4 regions of the Pantoea sp. UBA4549 genome follow, and region 1 is predicted to be linked to each of the others. Evidence: predicted binding sites of a transcription regulator. Region 1 holds the regulator's gene; each other region holds the start of a gene.
What was found. Region 1 encodes CRP, which controls carbon source genes, mostly activating them, when cyclic AMP is high. Its sites were predicted from a motif close to ATGTGANNNNNNTCACAT; they were not measured.
Positions count from the first base shown of each region.

Region 2: a site for CRP is predicted at 1,492-1,509, ahead of cdd (cytidine deaminase). Genes of this name have one in related genera too.
Region 3: a site for CRP is predicted at 2,534-2,551, ahead of idnD (L-idonate 5-dehydrogenase). Genes of this name have one in related genera too.
Region 4: a site for CRP is predicted at 1,599-1,616, ahead of garD (galactarate dehydratase). Genes of this name have one in related genera too.

Region 1 covers NZ_DGLH01000012.1:123,697-128,239, forward strand. Annotated here, with positions in the region: gene B3041_RS12400 (YccS/YhfK family putative transporter) at 1-1,619, opposite strand, end outside; gene crp (cAMP-activated global transcriptional regulator CRP) at 1,679-2,311, opposite strand; gene B3041_RS12410 (OsmC family protein) at 2,602-3,006, shown strand; gene B3041_RS12415 (phosphoribulokinase) at 3,103-3,972, opposite strand; gene B3041_RS12420 (YheU family protein) at 4,034-4,252, opposite strand; gene B3041_RS12425 (hydrolase) at 4,249-4,543, opposite strand, start outside.
Region 2 covers NZ_DGLH01000015.1:213,425-217,967, forward strand. Annotated here, with positions in the region: gene B3041_RS15035 (NAD-dependent malic enzyme) at 1-385, opposite strand, end outside; gene cdd (cytidine deaminase) at 543-1,439, opposite strand; gene B3041_RS15045 (CidB/LrgB family autolysis modulator) at 1,564-2,256, opposite strand; gene B3041_RS15050 (CidA/LrgA family protein) at 2,249-2,635, opposite strand; gene metG (methionine--tRNA ligase) at 2,814-4,543, opposite strand, start outside.
Region 3 covers NZ_DGLH01000018.1:122,438-126,980, reverse strand. Annotated here, with positions in the region: gene B3041_RS16320 (NADPH-dependent 2,4-dienoyl-CoA reductase) at 1-1,053, opposite strand, end outside; gene B3041_RS16315 (response regulator transcription factor) at 1,752-2,450, shown strand; gene idnD (L-idonate 5-dehydrogenase) at 2,610-3,641, shown strand; gene idnO (gluconate 5-dehydrogenase) at 3,651-4,415, shown strand; gene B3041_RS16300 (gluconate:H+ symporter) at 4,495-4,543, shown strand, end outside.
Region 4 covers NZ_DGLH01000004.1:14,174-18,716, reverse strand. Annotated here, with positions in the region: gene garD (galactarate dehydratase) at 1-1,424, opposite strand, end outside; gene B3041_RS01060 (MFS transporter) at 1,933-3,288, shown strand; gene B3041_RS01055 (enolase C-terminal domain-like protein) at 3,285-4,543, shown strand, end outside.

The DNA of each region.
Region 1 (4,543 bases):
TTTTCCGGCGAGTGTTCCGGCCCCAGCAGCATGCGCAGCGCCTCCTGATAGGCCTCCAGCGCATCGTGCGCATTCTGCCGCAGCAAACCGCTCTGCCACTGCGGCCATAGCCAGATCATACCGGCGAATGCAATCAGACATCCCATCAGCGTATCCATCATGCGCGGCAGCAGAAACTGAGCACCGTTCAGCGACAGCAGCTGCAGTGAATACACCGCCGTCACGGTAAAGCCAATCATCGACCAGCCATAATATTTGCGCGTCACCAGATAACTGGCCAGCGTGATGGCCAGCATAAACAGCAGCGCGATCGACTCCGGTACGGCGAAACGCAGCGAGGCGGCGGCAATCAGGAGTCCGGCAAAGGTCCCGAGCGCCCGGTGCTGAATGCGCACGCGCGTAGCGCTGTAGCCGTTCTGACTGACAAACATAATGGTCATCAGGATCCAGTAGGGCTTGGGAATATTGAAAAACAGCGCAATAAAGCTGCCGAACATCAGCATAACGGCAAAGCGGGCTGCGCTGCGCAGGGCGCCGGACCTGAACGACAGATAGCTGCGCAGGGCGGGCAGCAGCGGCAGACGCCGCTGGCGATCGGCCATCAGGTCGCGCGTATAAAGCGGTTTCTGAGTGCGCAGCACGCGGGCGATACGGCTGAAATGATAAAGACAGAAGTGACCAACCGGATTATCCGGATGCTGCCGCGCTATCTTTTCCAGCGCGCTGAGCGGCTTTTCCATCTGAAAGCGGGCGGGCAACTGATGATAGAGGATGGCATCCGCCAGCAGCCTGAGCTGTGCCGAAATGGTTTTTGCATTCCAGCGGATAACGGCTTCGGCATGACTCTGCTCGACCAGCTTCTGCACTTTCTCCGGCTGGTGCAGGCTGACAGCGATGTGCTCCTGCAGATCGAGTGCCACCTGGAAAGCACGCGTCAGCCGCTTATGGCTGTTGTCGCGACTGGCAGAGAGCATATGCATCTGCTGATAGCAGGTGGTGATCAGATCAACTGCTTTCTGCTGACGCGCCAGCAGCGGTGGCAGCGCTTTCTCCGGATCGGTCAGCTGCGTCAGCAGGGTATATTTGGCATCGCAGTAATCCGCCAGTTCACGATAGAGCAGGCTCAGCGTTTCACGCATCGGCTGCTCTTTCCACAGCCAGTACCAGAACCAGTTAAACAGGCCATACCAGAACGTGCCGCCAATATAGAGCAGCGGCGGCACCCAGATCGGCATGCGTCCTGCCAGACTCAGCGTAAAAATAGCGGCAATCAGCGTGCCGGGCAGCAGACGTCCGTGCAGCGGGCTGATTTCGCCCGTCACGCCAATAAGCAGCGGCAGCACCAGCATAATAAGCGGCAGCGGGATCGCGGCGTCAGTGAGATACTGGATCAGGAAACTGCCGGTGGCGAAAAGCGTACCGCCCACGATCAGACGTTTGAAAAAACGTTTATGCGGCGTATCAAGGCCGGCAATATTGCAGCAGGCGGGCACCAGCGAGAACAGCAGGCCTTTTTGCAGATCGCCACACAGCCATCCCAGCGCGACAGGCAGGCACAGCACCAGCGTCTGACGCAGAGCGTAGTTGACTTCGGGATGGTAGATGATTCGGCGCCACATCAGCTTATCGCAAACAGAAACGGCGTGATGGTGCCATCACGCCGTGGGGGTGAAACAGCTTAGCGGGTGCCGTAGACGACGATGGTTTTACCGTGTGCGGAGATCAGATTCTGATCTTCCAGCATTTTCAGGATGCGGCCAACGGTTTCCCGTGAGCAACCCACGATCTGACCAATCTCCTGACGGGTGATTTTAATTTGCATACCGTCAGGATGCGTCATGGCATCCGGCTGTTTAGCCAGATTAAGCAGCGTCTGTGCAATGCGGCCGGTAACGTCCAGGAAGGCCAGGTTACCCACTTTTTCTGATGTCACCTGCAGGCGACGTGCCATCTGCGCCGACAGGCGCATCAAAATATCCGGGTTAACCTGAATCAGCTGACGAAATTTTTTGTATGAAATTTCAGCAACTTCGCAGGCTGTTTTCGCACGCACCCAGGCACTGCGCTCCTGGCCCTCTTCAAACAGGCCGAGTTCGCCGATGAAATCTCCCTGATTGAGATAGGAGAGGATCATCTCTTTGCCTTCTTCATCTTTAATCAGTACCGCAACGGAACCTTTAACGATGTAGTAGAGCGTTTCTGCTTTTTCACCCTGATGAATCAGCGTGCTTTTGGATGGATATTTGTGAATATGGCAATGGGACAGGAACCATTCGAGTGTAGGGTCTGTTTGCGGTTTGCCGAGAACCATTCGCTATTATCCTCTATTGTAATCGTGCCCAAAATACAGGGGCATTCATTCCCTGTCAGGCGATGAAATCGTCCAGCGCGTCCTGTTAATAAAAATTATCCGGGCGGATGTGTAAGCTCTGCTTTTGATTCTGCCCGTCTTCATCAGCCACGACGAAGAAATTTTCAGCTCTGTTTGTAGCACAGCTTTTGCAGGCTGTCTTGTGTTGTCTCGCTTCAGCAGGCGGGCGATTGCTGTTTGCCGGATGAACGCGTACTCTGGCGCAAAACGCCGCTTCAGGAGAAAGAATAATGCAGGCACGTGTAAAATGGGTGGAAGGGCTGACCTTTCTCGGAGAATCCTCATCGGGACATCAGTTATTAATGGACGGGAATTCAGGCGATAAAGCGCCAAGCCCGATGGAGATGGTACTGATGGCGGCCGGTGGCTGCAGCGCGATTGATGTGGTGTCGATCCTGCAAAAAGGGCGCAATGATGTGGCTGACTGTGAGGTCAAACTCACCTCAGAACGGCGTGAAGAAGCGCCACGTATTTTTACACAGATTAACCTGCATTTTATCGTCAGTGGAAAAGCGCTGAGCGAGAAAGCGGTAGCGCGAGCGGTTGACCTGTCGGCAGAAAAATATTGCTCGGTGGCGATCATGCTCGGCAAAGGCGTGGAGATCACCCATAGCCACGAGGTGGTTGAGCTGTAACAGGCGCCGCTGCACGTCCCTCTGTACCCGTGAAACAGGCTATGCAGGGTCGCCATTCATGGCGACCGATGTTACGCCGACTGGCAGGCACTGACCCTATTCAATCCGCTTGCCTTCGATGAGCCGCTGCACCAGCGGCATCATAATCAGCTCCATCGCCAGCCCCATCTTGCCGCCCGGTACCACCAGCGTATTCATATGCGAAATAAACGATCCCTGAATCATCGCCAGCAGATAGGGGAAAGCGATGCCTTCCAGGCCGCGAAAATGGATCACCACAAAACTCTCATCCAGTGAGGGGATCTCGCGGGCGGCGAACGGATTGGAGGTATCAACGGTCGGTACGCGCTGAAAGTTAAGGTGCGTGCGGGAAAACTGCGGCGTAATGTAATTGATGTAATCTTCCATCGACCGTACCACGGAATCCATTACCGCTTCGCGCGAGTGGCCCCGTTCGCTGGTATCGCGCACCAGTTTCTGGATCCACTCAAGGTTAACGATGGGCACCACGCCAACCAGCAGGTCAACATGCTCTGCCACGTTATGCTGCTGTGTGACCACCCCGCCGTGCAGGCCCTCATAAAACAGCACGTCGGTGTTTTCCGGCAGCGGCTGCCAGGGGGTAAACGTGCCCGGTACCTGATTCCACGGCACCGCTTCGTCATAGGTGTGCAGATATTTACGCGACTCTCCGATGCCGTTTTCACCATAATGCCGGAACGTCTGCTCCAGCAGGCCAAAATCATTGGCGTCCGGACCAAAATAGCTGATGTGACGGCCCAGATCGCGCGCTTTACGGATCGCCATATCCATTTCCGGCCGGGTATAGCGATGAAAACTGTCGCCTTCTACTTCGGCCGCATGCAGCCCCAGCTGCTGAAAAATTTTACGGAAGGCAAGGCTGGTTGTCGTGGTACCGGCGCCGCTGGAACCGGTAACGGCGATAACGGGGTGTCTGGCTGACATACGGGTGCTCCCTGTGAGATCGGGCGATGAGCATTGTTACCATGAATTATCCGGCAGCGCATCAGCCACGAAACTCGCGCCGCGGCATAATATTGACCGTTTCATGCAGCTCAGACCAGACCAGCACCACCTCGCCCTGCTGCAGCTGGCGGCGCACGTCAGCGACTTTCTGCGCCAGGCTACGCTCCTGCTCACCGTAGTCAGTGCCTTCGCGCAGGACAAAACTTTCAATCAGGTTTTCCAGCGTTGTTACTTCCAGTTCCTGCCACGGAATAATCACAATTGTCCATCCAGATAAGTTGAGAGCCACTCCGGCACGCGCTGCTCCAGCCACATATGGGGTTTAAGCAGGCTGCCGCCGACAAAGCCAACGTGTCCACCCTGCTGCGTCAGCTGGTACTCAATTGTGGCAGACAATTGCTGCGGCTGCGGGATCACCGCGTCTGTCATAAAGGGATCGTCTTTGGCGTGAATGATCAGCATCGGCTTGCGCACGCCGGTCAACAGCGGCAGGGCGCTGGCGCGCTGATAGTAATCGCTGGCGTCGAGAAAACCGTGCGCGCGGGCGGTG
Region 2 (4,543 bases), on a different contig from region 1:
AAGAGATAAACACGCCGCGCGCGCGACGGTAGATCTCAGAGAAATGCTCACACGCTGCACCCACGGTCGGGGTATAAATAATCGGCATCATCTCTTCCAGATGATTATCCAGCAGGCGGTAGAACAGGGTTTCATTGGTGTCCTGGATATTGCGCAGATAGACGTGCTTGTCGTTATTGTTTTTGAAATCCAGAAACTGACGCCAGGCGCGTTCCGCCTGCTCTTCAATGGTCTCAACCGCATCCGGCAGCAGACCATTCAGATTGAATTCGTTACGTTCTTCCAGTGAGAAAGCGCTGCCTTTATTCAGCAGCGGAAATTCCAGCAGAATCGGACCCGCATAAGGGATATAGAGCGGACGTTTACTTTCGTACTCGAGTTCCATGCAATGTTTGCTCCGGTTGCAGTGTTTGCTGACGTATCGCGACGAAAAGCTCACGCCAGATCTGATTAGTGTAAAGGTCTGGCGCCCGATCCTATGAAAATTCCGGCAGATGTACAGCTTTTGTTAACAGCAGGTCACAAAAGCGGTAAAAGGATCACTAAACGGATGTTTTTGAAACTAAAGTAATCGTCAGCGCGTGGCAGCCAAGCGCGGCGAGCGTCGCGCGCGTCGCATCCGCCTGCGTCAGCGCACCCTGCGCGGACTCAGCCAGCGCCGCGCGGCAGATGGTCTCCAGCGGTTCATGATGCATATTCATCAGGATCAGCGCGGCCTGCAGCGGGGGCAGGCTGGGATTAAACGCGGCATTTTCCGCATAGCGGCCGCTATAGATTGCGCCGCTGCGGCTCTCCAGTGCCACACCGCTATAGCTGTAGCTGTAAGGGGCGTGGCTCTGACTGGCGGCACTGATGGCCGCCTGCTGCAGCGCATCGCCGGCCGGGGCAAAGGCATGGTCAACCGGCGTCATCAGCCGCTCTGCAATATGAAGGTCAGCAGGACCAAACGCATCGGGCAGGTAGTGCGCCAGCGTGCTCACTTCGCGTCCCGGCAGGCTGATACGGATTGCCGTACCGCTGTTCAGCTCATTCATAAACTGACGGCAGTGGCCACACGGCGTGTAGTTTACGGTGATGGCCGCCAGCGCCGTTTCACCGCGCAGCCAGGCGTGGGTAATCGCGCTCTGCTCAGCGTGCACCGTCTGCTGCATCGTGGCGCCGCGAAACTCCATATTCGCCCCAAAATACCAGTGGCCGCTGACGCCACGCGCGATAGCGCCAACGTTAAAGCGGGAGAGCGGCGCAACCGCACAGCAGGCGGCGAGCGGCAGGAGCGCCAGCGCCAGTGCATCCTCTTCCAGTCCGGTCACCTGCTGCAGCTGTATCAACTCATCAGGGCGGAGCACGCCGTGAAAATCGGGCGCGTCCAGCAGCGGCTGCAGCGCCTGCTGCAGAGCAGTCGGCAGGTCGGAGAAAGCGGAAGAGAATCGTGGGTGCATGGTGTCAGGCCTCATTAACTCATCAGCGGCGGGGCGCCGCCTGCTGAGTTATATGTGATCCATGTCGCTATGACAATGCAAGCTGATTGAGTTGTTTCAACTTTGCGAGATCTCTCGCAAACTTTCAGCCAAACCACGCCAGCAGCAGCGGAAAGATAAACGGTGCCAGTAACGAGGTAATGATGCCGCAGATCACCAGCGCCAGTGAACTGAACGCCCCTTCCTGATAGTCGATTTCCGCCGCGCGCGCCGTGCCCAGCGCGTGTGACGCGTTGCCAATCGCCAGGCCGCGCGATGCTTTGCTGCGAATGCGCAGCAGGTTCAGCAGCATGTGCCCGAAAACGGCACCAAATACGCCTGCGATCAGCACGCAGATAGCGCTGATGGCCGGAATACCGTGCAGCGAGGCAGAGACCGCCATCGCAATCGGGGTGGTGACTGACTTGGGTAAGAGCGTCGCAGCGATCTCCGGGGTGGCGCCCAGCCACAGCGCCATCGCAGTGCCGGATACCATGGCGGTCAGGCTGCCAATAAAGCAGACGCTGATGATGGTTTTCCAGCGTGCACGGATCTGATGCATCTGCTCATAAAGCGGCAGCGCCAGCGCCACGACCGCTGGCTGCAGCAGCTGATTCAGCAGTGCGCTGCCGGCAAAATAGCGCGTATAGGGGGTATGCGTCAGCAGCAGCACCGGAATAATGATGGCCATGGCTACCAGCAGCGGGTTAATCAGCGAGATTTTAAGCTTTGCCGCCAGCCGGCGCGCCACAAAATAAGCAGCCAGCGTCAGCGGCAGGGACCACCAGACTTCACTCATGCGGCTGCTCCTGTTTCGGGCGCTGCAGGCGTTCAGCGCTAAAACCCACCACCACCAGCACCATCAGCGTACTGGTGAGGCAGGAGACCACAATCGGACCAAACTGCGCGGAAAGCACATCGGTATAGCTGATGACGCCAACGCTTATCGGTACAAACAGCAGCGCCATATAGCGGATCAGCAGATGGCAGCCGGGTTTTACCCAGCGAACCGGCAGGATCTGCAGCCCCAGCAGTAAAAACAGCAGCAGCATACCGATAATACTGCCGGGAATAGTAAAGGGAAGCAGGGCGGCGAGCGCGATACCGGCATAGAGCGCGGCATAGATAATCATAAAGGCGCGCAGATAGCGCCAGCAGGCAGTTAACACGTCAGACATCTCCGGCTTCGGTCATCTGTTTTACATCATACGCATTACGCGCTTAGCGTGCCAGACGTCACACAGAGGCAGGTCTGTTGGCGCTGCAGAATCAGCGTACAGAGGCGATCGCGAAGGGAGGAGAAGCAGAAAATCAGCCCTCTCCGGAAAGAAGAGGGCTGTAAACGAAGAAAAGAGCTTACTTAACCGGCATGCCTGGCTGTGCGCCGCTGTCCACCGAGAGCACGAACAGATCGCTGCCGCCCGGGCCGGCTGAGAGCACCATACCTTCCGATACGCCAAAGCGCATCTTACGCGGCGCCAGATTGGCCACGATAATGGTCATCTTGCCCACCAGCACGGAAGGATCGGGGTAAGCCGCACGAATGCCGGAGAAGATCTGACGCTTCTCACCGCCGAGATCGAGCTGCAGGCGCAGCAGCTTGTCTGAACCCTCAACCAGCTCCGCCTGCTCAATCAGCGCCACGCGCATATCGACTTTGGCGAAATCATCAATAGTGATGGTGTCGCCAATCGGCGCGTCAGCGAGCGGGCCGCTTACGGCAGGTTTGCTGGCCGCGGCTGCATCCTCTTTCGATGCCGCAATCAGCGCTTCCACTTTTGCCATCTCAATGCGGCCGTAGAGCGCTTTGAACGGTGCCACACGGTGGTTCAGCAGCGGCTGTGCGATGCCATCCCAGCTCAGTTCGCTCTGCAGAAACGCCTCAGCACGTTCGCTCAGCGACGGCAGTACCGGCTTCAGCCAGGTCATCAGCACGCGGAACAGGTTGATGCCCATTGAGCAGATCGCCTGCAGGTCAGCGTCGCGGCCTTCCTGTTTCGCCACTACCCACGGCGCCTGCTCATCAACATAGCGGTTTGCCAGATCGGCCAGCGTCATGATTTCACGAATGGCGCGGTTATATTCGCGGTTCGCCCACGCTTCGCCAATCTTCTCTGACGCCGCCACAAAGGTCTGATAAAGCGCCGGATCGGCGAGTTCAGCAGCCAGTTCACCGTTAAAGCGTTTGGTGATAAAACCGGCGTTGCGCGAGGCAAGGTTAACCACTTTGTTCACGATGTCAGCGTTAACGCGCTGCACAAAATCTTCCAGATTCAGGTCGATGTCATCAATGCGCGAAGAGAGCTTGGCCGCGTAGTAATAGCGCAGGCTGTCGGCATCGAGATGCTGCAGCCAGGTGCTGGCTTTGATAAAGGTGCCGCGCGATTTTGACATCTTCGCGCCGTTTACCGTGACATAGCCATGTACAAACAGATTGGTCGGCTTGCGGAAACCGCTGCCTTCCAGCATGGCTGGCCAGAACAGGCTGTGGAAATAGACGATATCTTTACCGATAAAGTGGTAGAGCTCGGTCGCGGAATCTTTCTGCCAGAATTCGCTGAAGTCGATATCGCCGCGCTTATCGCACAGGTTCTTAAACGAGCCCATGTACCCGATTGGCGCATCAAGCCAGACGTAGAAATATTTGCCCGGCGCGTCCGGGATCTCGAAGCCAAAGTAGGGCGCATCGCGGGAGATATCCCACTGCTGCAGTCCCGACTCAAACCACTCCTGCATCTTGTTGGCAACCTGCTCCTGCAGCGCACCGGAGCGGGTCCACGCCTGCAGCATCTCGCTGAACGACGGCAGATCGAAGAAGAAGTGCTCGGAGTCACGCAGTTCCGGCGTTGCGCCTGATACGACTGATTTAGGCTCAATCAGCTCCGTCGGGCTGTAGGTGGCGCTGCACACTTCGCAGTTATCGCCATACTGATCGGCTGCTTTACATTTCGGGCAGATGCCCTTCACAAAACGATCGGGCAGGAACATCCCTTTTTCCGGATCGTAGAGCTGTGAAATGGTGCGCTTTTTGATAAAGCCATTTTCATTCAGGCGCGTGTAGATCAGCTCAGCCAGCTGACGATTCT
Region 3 (4,543 bases), on a different contig from region 1:
GCCTGCAAAAATCTGATCGAGGCACGCCTGATTACAGGCAATACAGGTATTGATGGCTTCAGGCTGGCCCTGCGCCGTTTTGGAGACAAACGCGGCATCTGCCAGAAATGGCCGTGCCATTGAGACCATATCGGCGGTACCTTCGCGCAGCAGGGCTTCAGCTACATCAGGATGGTTGATCCGGTTAGTGGCAATTACCGGTACGGAGACGCGTTCGCGCAGGTAGCGGGTTACCCACGCAAAGCCAGCCCGCGGGACACAGGTTGCTATCGTCGGGATGCGTGCTTCATGCCAGCCAATACCGCTGTTAAACAGCGTCACGCCACACGCCTCAAGCGCCTCAGCCAGCATCAGCGTTTCGTCCAGCGTGCTGCCGTGCTGCACCAGGTCGAGCAGCGACAGCCGGAAAATCACAATAAAGTGCTCGCCGGTGGCCTGACGTACCGCCTGCGTCACTTCACGGGCGAAGCGCTGCCGCCGCAGCACATCGCCTCCCCAGCCGTCAGTGCGCTGGTTGGTCTGCGCCGTCAGAAACTGATTAATCAGATAGCCTTCGGAGCCCATGATCTCTACGCCATCATATCCTGCCTGCTGCGCCAGACGCGCGCAGCGGGCAAAATCAGCAATAGTCTGTCTAATTTCTGCTTCGCTCAGCGCATGCGGAGTAAAAGGATTTATGGGAGCCTGGAGTGCGGAAGGGCCTACCAGCGACCGCTGATAGCTATAGCGTCCGGCATGCAGGATCTGCAGCGCAATTTTCCCGCCCTGCGCATGGACCGCGGTGGTGATCTGACGATGCCAGTCGCACTGGTTTTCCCGGGTCAGCATTGCGCCACCCTGTGTCACCACACCCTGCGCATTCGGCGCGACGCCACCGGTCACTATCAGCGCCACCCCTTCGCGTGCGCGCTCGGCATAGAAAGCAGCCAGTCGTGCAGCGCCGTCGGGATGCTCCTCCAGCCCGGTATGCATCGAGCCCATCAGAAAACGATTTTTTAACCGGGTAAATCCCAGATCGAGAGGCGTGAATAAGCAGGGATAGTGCTCGATCATAATCAGGCGCTCAAAAGTGGTCGGATGAGTTAACTCTAACGGTAATCGCGCATGATGGAAGAGAGCAACACTCAGCGTGTGAGTGACGTCAAAAAAAGCAGGGCGGCAGGTTACGCACGAGGTTTCAGCTTGCCTTCGTTACGCACGGGAAGGACCGGCACGCCCTGAATGGGTCAGAGTACAGGGCTAATGACTTAGCACTTTTTTTAAGGTCAGCATGGATTCCTTTTTCTGAAAAGCCCGGATAATAACTACACAGCGGCAAGAAATGTTTATCGCAACGGGGCGGGTTTTTAAACATTATAGTGGGAAAGTAATCTGGAAATAAGCCTTCAAATAGCGCCAGGAAGAGAATTTATCATTTTAATCGCTATTTTAATGTTATTAATAATGCCTGTTAATCCCGGAGTGTAGCTGAATGGCCTTATCTGGTGAGTGTTATATTTATTGCATGCCGGGCCGGAAAGATAGCAGCAGTTATCAGCAGAAGTGCGTCATTTCCCAGGTGATTTCACTCTCTCTTTTATTTGTGAAGTGGATGATTTTATATTTTAATAATTTTTTATTTTCCAGCTTTATATAATTACCTGAATAATCACATTGTGAAGAAGGTTTTCCTGCTATTACCAATGAGTTAACTGAAAAGGTTAAACGATATAACCTTTTACCTGTAATGTGCTTTTTAGAGGAGAGGCAGATTGGATTCAAACACTCAGCCAGTCCGTGTTGCTGTTCTCGACGGTCACCCTATGATCCGTCTGGTTTTTGAGCTGTGTCTGAAAAACCATCCCGATATTCAGCTTGTTGCCGCCTGGTCGTCCGGCAGTGAGCTTTTCAGTGCGTTAAATACGCACAGGATCGATGTTCTGATCCTGGATTTTCTGCTGGGTGAACGCGAAGTTGATGGCCTGACGTTAATAAAGCAAATACGTAACCACTATCCGACGCAAAAAATGCTGGTTTTAACCTCTGCAGAAAGCCCGGCAGTTGCCAGGATGGCGCTCCGGGCCGGCGTAAACGGTTTTATCGGAAAAAGTCATCCCTTTGAAGAGGTGCTGGCGGCGGTCAGAGTCGTTGCTGAGAATAACCTGTTTTTAGCCGCACACCTTGCTGAAGAAATTCAGACGCTTTATGCCATTTCCGAAAAAATAGCGGATGAGCATTTTTGTATCGGCTGCACACCAGCGCTTCACGAAAAAATAAGGTTATTAAGCCCGCGTGAAGCGGAGGTAATTCGCTGCTTTCTTGATGGTATGAGCGTTTCACAAATTGCGGCCAAGTTCAGGCGGAGCCGGAAAACGGTGAGCGGGCAGAAGCAGTCGGCGCTAAAAAAGCTTGGCGTCCGTTCTGATTCAGAATTATTTAAATATAGCCGGGAGTTGCTGTCAGCCCGGTAATCAGGCAGAACGACCGGGCCCGGTTGCAGTAACCTGACAGCCAGTTCACGTTCCCGGTAACATCTTTTCTGTAACATTGTTCTGAGTGATGTTCATCACAGTTTTATACCGTTTAACCCGTTTTTATAGTCATCACATAAACAGACTCACGGGAAAAACATGAACATCGAAACACAATCCTGCGTCATCAGCGGCAAACAGCAGGTCAGTGTCGCGCAGCAGCACGTGCAGTGGGATGGCTCCGGCACGCTGGTGCGCATTACGCGCGGCGGAATCTGTGGCTCCGATCTGCATTACTATCAGGAAGGAAAGGTCGGCAGCTTTGCGCTGCAAATGCCTATGATACTCGGGCATGAAGTAATTGGTTATGTCATAGAAAGCGACGATCCCCGCCTGCAGCCACAGCAAAAAGTGGCTATCAATCCGGCGAAACCCTGCGGTGAATGCAAATATTGTCAGCGGCAGCAGGAGAATCAGTGTACCGCAATGCGTTTTTTTGGCAGCGCAATGTATGTCCCGCACGTTGATGGCGGATTTACCCGGCACAAAGTTGTGGCGAGCAGCCAGTGCGTGCCTTTTCCAGCGGATGCCGATGAAACGGTAATGGTGTTTGCTGAGCCGCTGGCAGTCTGCATTCACGCCACGCATCAGGCTGGCGATCTTGCCGGCAAACGTATCTTTATCTCCGGCACCGGGCCGATTGGCTGTCTGATTGCCGCCGCCGCACAGGCGCGTGGTGCTGCAGAGATTATCTGCAGTGATATCAGTGAGCGTTCGCTGGATATGGCGCAGCAAATGGGTGCTACGCAGGTGGTTAACGCTGCAAGCGGCGATTTCACTGCCTGGATGGCAGATAAGGGCTACTTCGATGTGGCGTTTGAAGCGTCCGGTCATCCGGCGTCACTGCAGCGCTGCCTGGAGGTCGTGTGTGCCAAAGGCACGGTAGTGCAGGTAGGGATGGGAGGCGCTTTTCCTGATTTCCCTCTGATGATGCTGATTGCCAAAGAGATAACCCTGACAGGCTCGTTCCGTTTTACACATGAATTCAATACGGCGGTTGAGTGGCTGGCGCAGGGCGTTATCAATCCGCTGCCGCTCTATAGCGGTGAGTACCCGCTTCAGGATATCGATGCGGCGCTGCAGTTTGCCAGCGATAAAACCCGCGCGGCAAAAGTCCAGCTGACTTTTTAGGGAGATAACATGAGCGCACTCTTTTCTCTGACCGGCAAGCGCGTACTGCTGACCGGTTCAGCACGCGGTATCGGGTTTCTGCTGGCGCAGGGCCTGGGTGAAGCCGGGGCCGAAGTGATTATCAACGCGACCACAGCTGAAGGCGCAGAGCGCGCCGCCGGCGCGCTGCGTGAGCAGGGGATCGCTGCCCGGGCCAAAGCGTTTGACGTAACAGATTCCGGTGCGGTGCATCAGGCGATCGATGAAATTGAAGCGCAGTGGGGCGCCATCGATATCCTGGTGAACAACGCCGGGATCCAGCGGCGGCGGCCTTTTCTGGAGTTTCCGGAGCAGGACTGGCACGACGTGATTGCGGTAAACCAGACCGCGGTGTTTTTCGTCTCGCAAAAAGTGGCACAGCAGATGGTGACGCGCCAGCGCGGCAAAATTATCAATATCGGCTCGATGCAGAGTGAGCTGGGCCGCGACACGATCACCCCTTACGCAGCCTCCAAAGGTGCGGTCACCATGCTGACGCGGGGGATGTGCGTAGAACTGGCACGCTACAATATTCAGGTTAATGCGATTGCGCCAGGCTACTTTGTGACCGAGATGACGCAGCCGCTGGCTGACGATCCCGCGTTTACCGGCTGGCTGACTAAGCGTACGCCTGCTGCGCGCTGGGGTAAGCCGGAAGAGCTGATTGGTGCCGCCATTTTTCTGGCATCTTCTGCTTCAGATTTTGTTAATGGCCATCTGCTATTTGTTGATGGCGGTATGCGCGTAGCCGTGTAATGCGTGGTGCGTAGCCGGATAGTCTGTCTGGCTGCGCCGGCATACGGCTGACTTTTCTCTCTTTACCGGACTAATAAAAATGCCAATTACGATAATTGTGCTGGGCGTGATCCTGCTGTTGGTACTGA
Region 4 (4,543 bases), on a different contig from region 1:
TCACCGGTGGCAATAGTGCCGGCGTTGATATCCATTAAATCGTGCCAGCGCCGGGCCAGCGCGCTGCGCGTCGCCATCTTGATCACCGGGATCGCCGCAAGACCATAAGGCGTGCCGCGTCCGGTCGTAAACACCTGCAGCGTAATGCCGGAAGCCATCTGTTGCGTACCGCAGACGAAGTCGCTGGCAGGTGTGGCCGCGTAAATCAGCCCGCGCTGCGTAGGGCGCTGTCCTGGCGACAGGACTTCAGCAATCGGGCTGCGGCCCGATTTTGCAATCGATCCCAGCGCTTTTTCCACCACGTTTGCCAGTCCGCCTTTTTTGTTGCCCGGTGAAGGATTGGCGCTGCGATCGGTCTGTCCCTGATGCAGATAGTCGTCATACCACGCCATCTCTTCCAGCAGGCGTTTGCCCACCGCTTCATTGACCACGCGCGGCGTCAGCAGATGGATTGCGTCGCGTACTTCAGTTACTTCAGAAAACATAACCGTGGCGCCGCAGCGTACCAGCAGATCGGAGGCGAATCCCACCGCCGGGTTGGCCGTTACGCCGGAAAACGCGTCGCTGCCGCCGCACTGGGTGCCCACCACCAGCTCAGACGCCGGGCAGGGCTCTCGCCGGCGCAGGTTAAGCTTTTTCAGATGCCGTTCGGCAACCTGCAGAATTTCATCCACCATGGCGCCAAAGCCGACGTGACGCTCATCCTGCAGGCGCACGATATCGTTATCATCCAGCGAGATCGCCTGTACATCAGGCGTACCGGTCAGCAGCCGCTCCGGCTGGAGCTTTTCGCAGCCGAGACTGACAATCATCACTTCGCCGCCGAAATTGGGATTCAGCGCAAGGTTATGAATGGTACGGATCGGCACGACGGCAGCCGGCGCGTTAATCGCTACGCCGCAGCCATACAGATGATTCAGCGCAACCACGCCATCAACGTTGGGGTAACGCGGCAGCAGATCGCGTTCAATAAGCTGCACAACATAATCCACGACGCCCGCCACACAGTGGACGCTGGTGGTAATGCCAAGCAGATTGCGGGTTCCCACACTGCCGTCTGCATTACGATAGCCATCAAAGGTATAGCCTTCCAGCGGCGGCAGCACGGGCGGGACGTTAGTTGCCAGCGGCAGGCTGCTGAGCGGCGGTGCCTCGGGCAGCGCCACCAGCGACTCATCTATCCAGCTGCCGCGCATGATGGGGCGCAGCGCCGTGCCGATCACTTCGCCATAGCGCAGAATCGGTGCATGCTGCGCAATATCGTCCAGCGCAACTTTATGCCCCTGGGGCACATGTTCCGTCAGCTGCAGCCCGTCTGCAAAACGTGTACCCGCGGGCAGGCCCTGGTCGTTGACGACAATCGCAACGTTATCCGCTTCATGGACTTTTATATAGAGTGGTTTTTCTGTAACGGGTCGGTTCATTGCTCACCTTCCGGGTAGTCGCACTGTACATTGCAGGGCGATAAATAGAGGTTCTGGTCACGTCATCAAAGTCAGCCAGCTCCAGTATAAGCAGCACACGCCCGCCAGCGCATTGTGCAACTGTCCGGCTTTTAGCCCGTTTCTTTGCCCGCTTTGGTGGTTTTAACCAAAAGCAAGTGAAGGTGCTCACAAAGCGCTCTCCGGATGACTGTTTTTTGTACATTTATGGCGCTGTCATCCGCATTTCGTGAGCCATCACGCAGCAGGATGTGCATATGCCACAAAATCTTTTTTGTTTCAGCTGAATTGTCGGGCTTTCTTCCAGTGTTTCAGCGGCGGGCTGTTTTTATACTGATTTCCGTTCTCAAAGGTTTGGTTACCTGTCACGACGCATCAACGTTCGCCATAACAACAATCGCCGTGTTTAACCCGACATCATTCTGATACCCAACGCGATGTGTATGCAGTCAGAGTGAATGTAGCGTTCGCTATATTTCAGGAGTGCATCATGAATAGTTACAGCCAGACGGCAGAGGCGGTGCAGAAACGTACCAATGCCCGCTACTGGATCGTGGTGATGTTATTTATTGTCACCTCATTCAACTACGGCGACCGCGCCACCATTTCCATTGCCGGTTCGGCAATGTCCAAAGATATCGGGCTCGACTCTGTCGGACTGGGCTATATCTTTTCCGCCTTCTCCTGGGCCTATGTGATCGGCCAGATCCCGGGCGGATGGCTGCTGGATCGCTTCGGATCCAAGCGCGTCTACTTCTGGAGTATTTTCCTCTGGTCGCTGTTTACCCTTCTGCAGGGCTTTGTCGATCTGTTCAGCGGCTTTGGCATTGTGATTTCGCTGTTCCTGCTGCGCTTTATGGTGGGTCTGGCTGAAGCACCTTCATTCCCCGGCAATAGCCGCATTGTTGCGGCCTGGTTCCCGGCGCAGGAGCGCGGAACCGCTGTCGCCATTTTTAACTCGGCACAATACTTCGCCACGGTGATCTTCGCGCCCATCATGGGCTGGCTGGTTTCTGAAGTCGGCTGGGCGCATGTGTTCTGGTTTATGGGCGGCCTCGGCATCATCCTGAGCTTTATCTGGCTGAAAGTGATGCACGATCCCAACAACCACCCCGGCGTGAACAAGGCGGAGCTGGAGTACATGGAGCAGGGCGGCGCGCTGATCAATATGGATGCGAAAAAAGCCGATCGCAAAGTCAGCCGCGGTGAGAAGTGGGATCAGATCAAACAGCTGCTCTCTACCCGCATGATGTGGGGCATCTATCTTGGCCAGTATTGTGTCAACGCGCTGACCTACTTCTTTATTACCTGGTTCCCGGTTTATCTGGTGCAGGCGCGCGGTATGTCGATTCTGAAAGCGGGCTTTATTGCCTCCGTTCCGGCAATTTGCGGCTTCCTCGGCGGCGTGCTGGGCGGGGTTATTTCCGACTACCTGATGCGTAAAACCGGCTCACTCAATATTGCCCGCAAAACGCCAATCGTTATCGGCATGCTGCTCTCTATCAGCATGGTGATGTGTAACTACACCGAAACGGAATGGGTGGTGGTGCTGTTCATGGCGCTGGCATTCTTCGGAAAAGGCATTGGTGCGCTGGGCTGGGCGGTGATGGCTGATACCGCACCGAAAGAGATCAGTGGCCTGAGCGGTGGTCTGTTCAATATGTTCGGCAACTTCTCCGGTATCGTCACGCCTATCGCGATTGGTTACATCATCGCCACCAGCGGATCGTTTGAGGGGGCGCTGGTGTATGTCGGGATCCACGCTTTTGTCGCCGCCTTTAGCTTCCTGTTTATCACCGGTGACATTAAACGCGTTGAGCTGAAACCGTATAAGGAGCCGAAATGAGTACGCAAAGTACGCCTGTCATCACCGACATGCAGGTGATCCCGGTTGCCGGGTACGACAGTATGCTGCTTAACATTGGCGGCGCACATAACGCCTGCTTTACGCGCAATATAGTGGTGCTGACCGACAGCGCCGGTCATACCGGACTGGGCGAGGCACCGGGCGGCGACACAATCTATCAGACGCTGCTGGCGGCAGTACCCCAGGTTAAGGGCCAGCAGATTGCGCGTATGAACCGGCTGGTGCAGCAGGTGCATAAGGGCAATCAGTCTGCAGATTTTGACACCTTTGGCAACGGGGCCTGGACTTTTGAACTGCGTGTGAACGCGGTGGCAGCGCTGGAAGCGGCGCTGCTGGATCTGCTGGGGCAGCATCTGGGCGTGCCGGTGGCAGAACTGCTCGGGCCGGGTCAGCAGCGTGATGAGGTGACCGTGCTCGGCTATCTGTTTTATATCGGCGATCGCCATAAAACCGATCTGCCTTATCGCAGCGGTGAGGCCGGCAGCCACGACTGGTATCGTCTGCGGCATGAAGAGGCGCTGACGCCGGAGGCGGTGGTGCGTCTGGCAGAGGCAGCGCAGGATAAATATGGCTTCAAAGATTTCAAACTCAAAGGTGGCGTGCTGCCGGGTGAAGAGGAGATCGCCTCGGCGGTGGCGCTGAAGCAGCGCTTCCCGGAGGCGCGCATTACCGTCGATCCCAATGGCGCCTGGCATCTGGACGAGGCGATCGGCCTCTGCAAAGGCCTGCAGGATGTGCTGAGCTATGCAGAAGATCCCTGCGGCGCGGAACAGGGCTACTCCGGACGCGAAGTGATGGCGGAGTTTCGCCGCGCTACCGGACTGCCGGTTGCCACCAACATGATCGCCACAAACTGGCGCGAAATGAACCACGCCGTGATGCTCAACGCGGTCGATATCCCGCTGGCCGATCCCCACTTCTGGACGCTGAGCGGCGCAGTGCGCGTGGCGCAGCTCTGCGATGAATGGGGTCTCACCTGGGGCTGCCACTCCAACAACCATTTCGATATCTCGCTGGCGATGTTCACCCACGTGGGTGCCGCCGCTCCGGGCAAGCCAACCGCGATTGACACGCACTGGATCTGGCAGGAGGGCGATCAGCGCCTGACGCGTGAGCCGCTGCAGATCCGCAACGGCAAAATTGCCGTGCCGGATAAACCGGGGCTGGGCATTGAGCTGGATCGGGATCGTCTGCAGCAGGCGCATGAACTGTATAAATCACTGCCGGCGGGCGC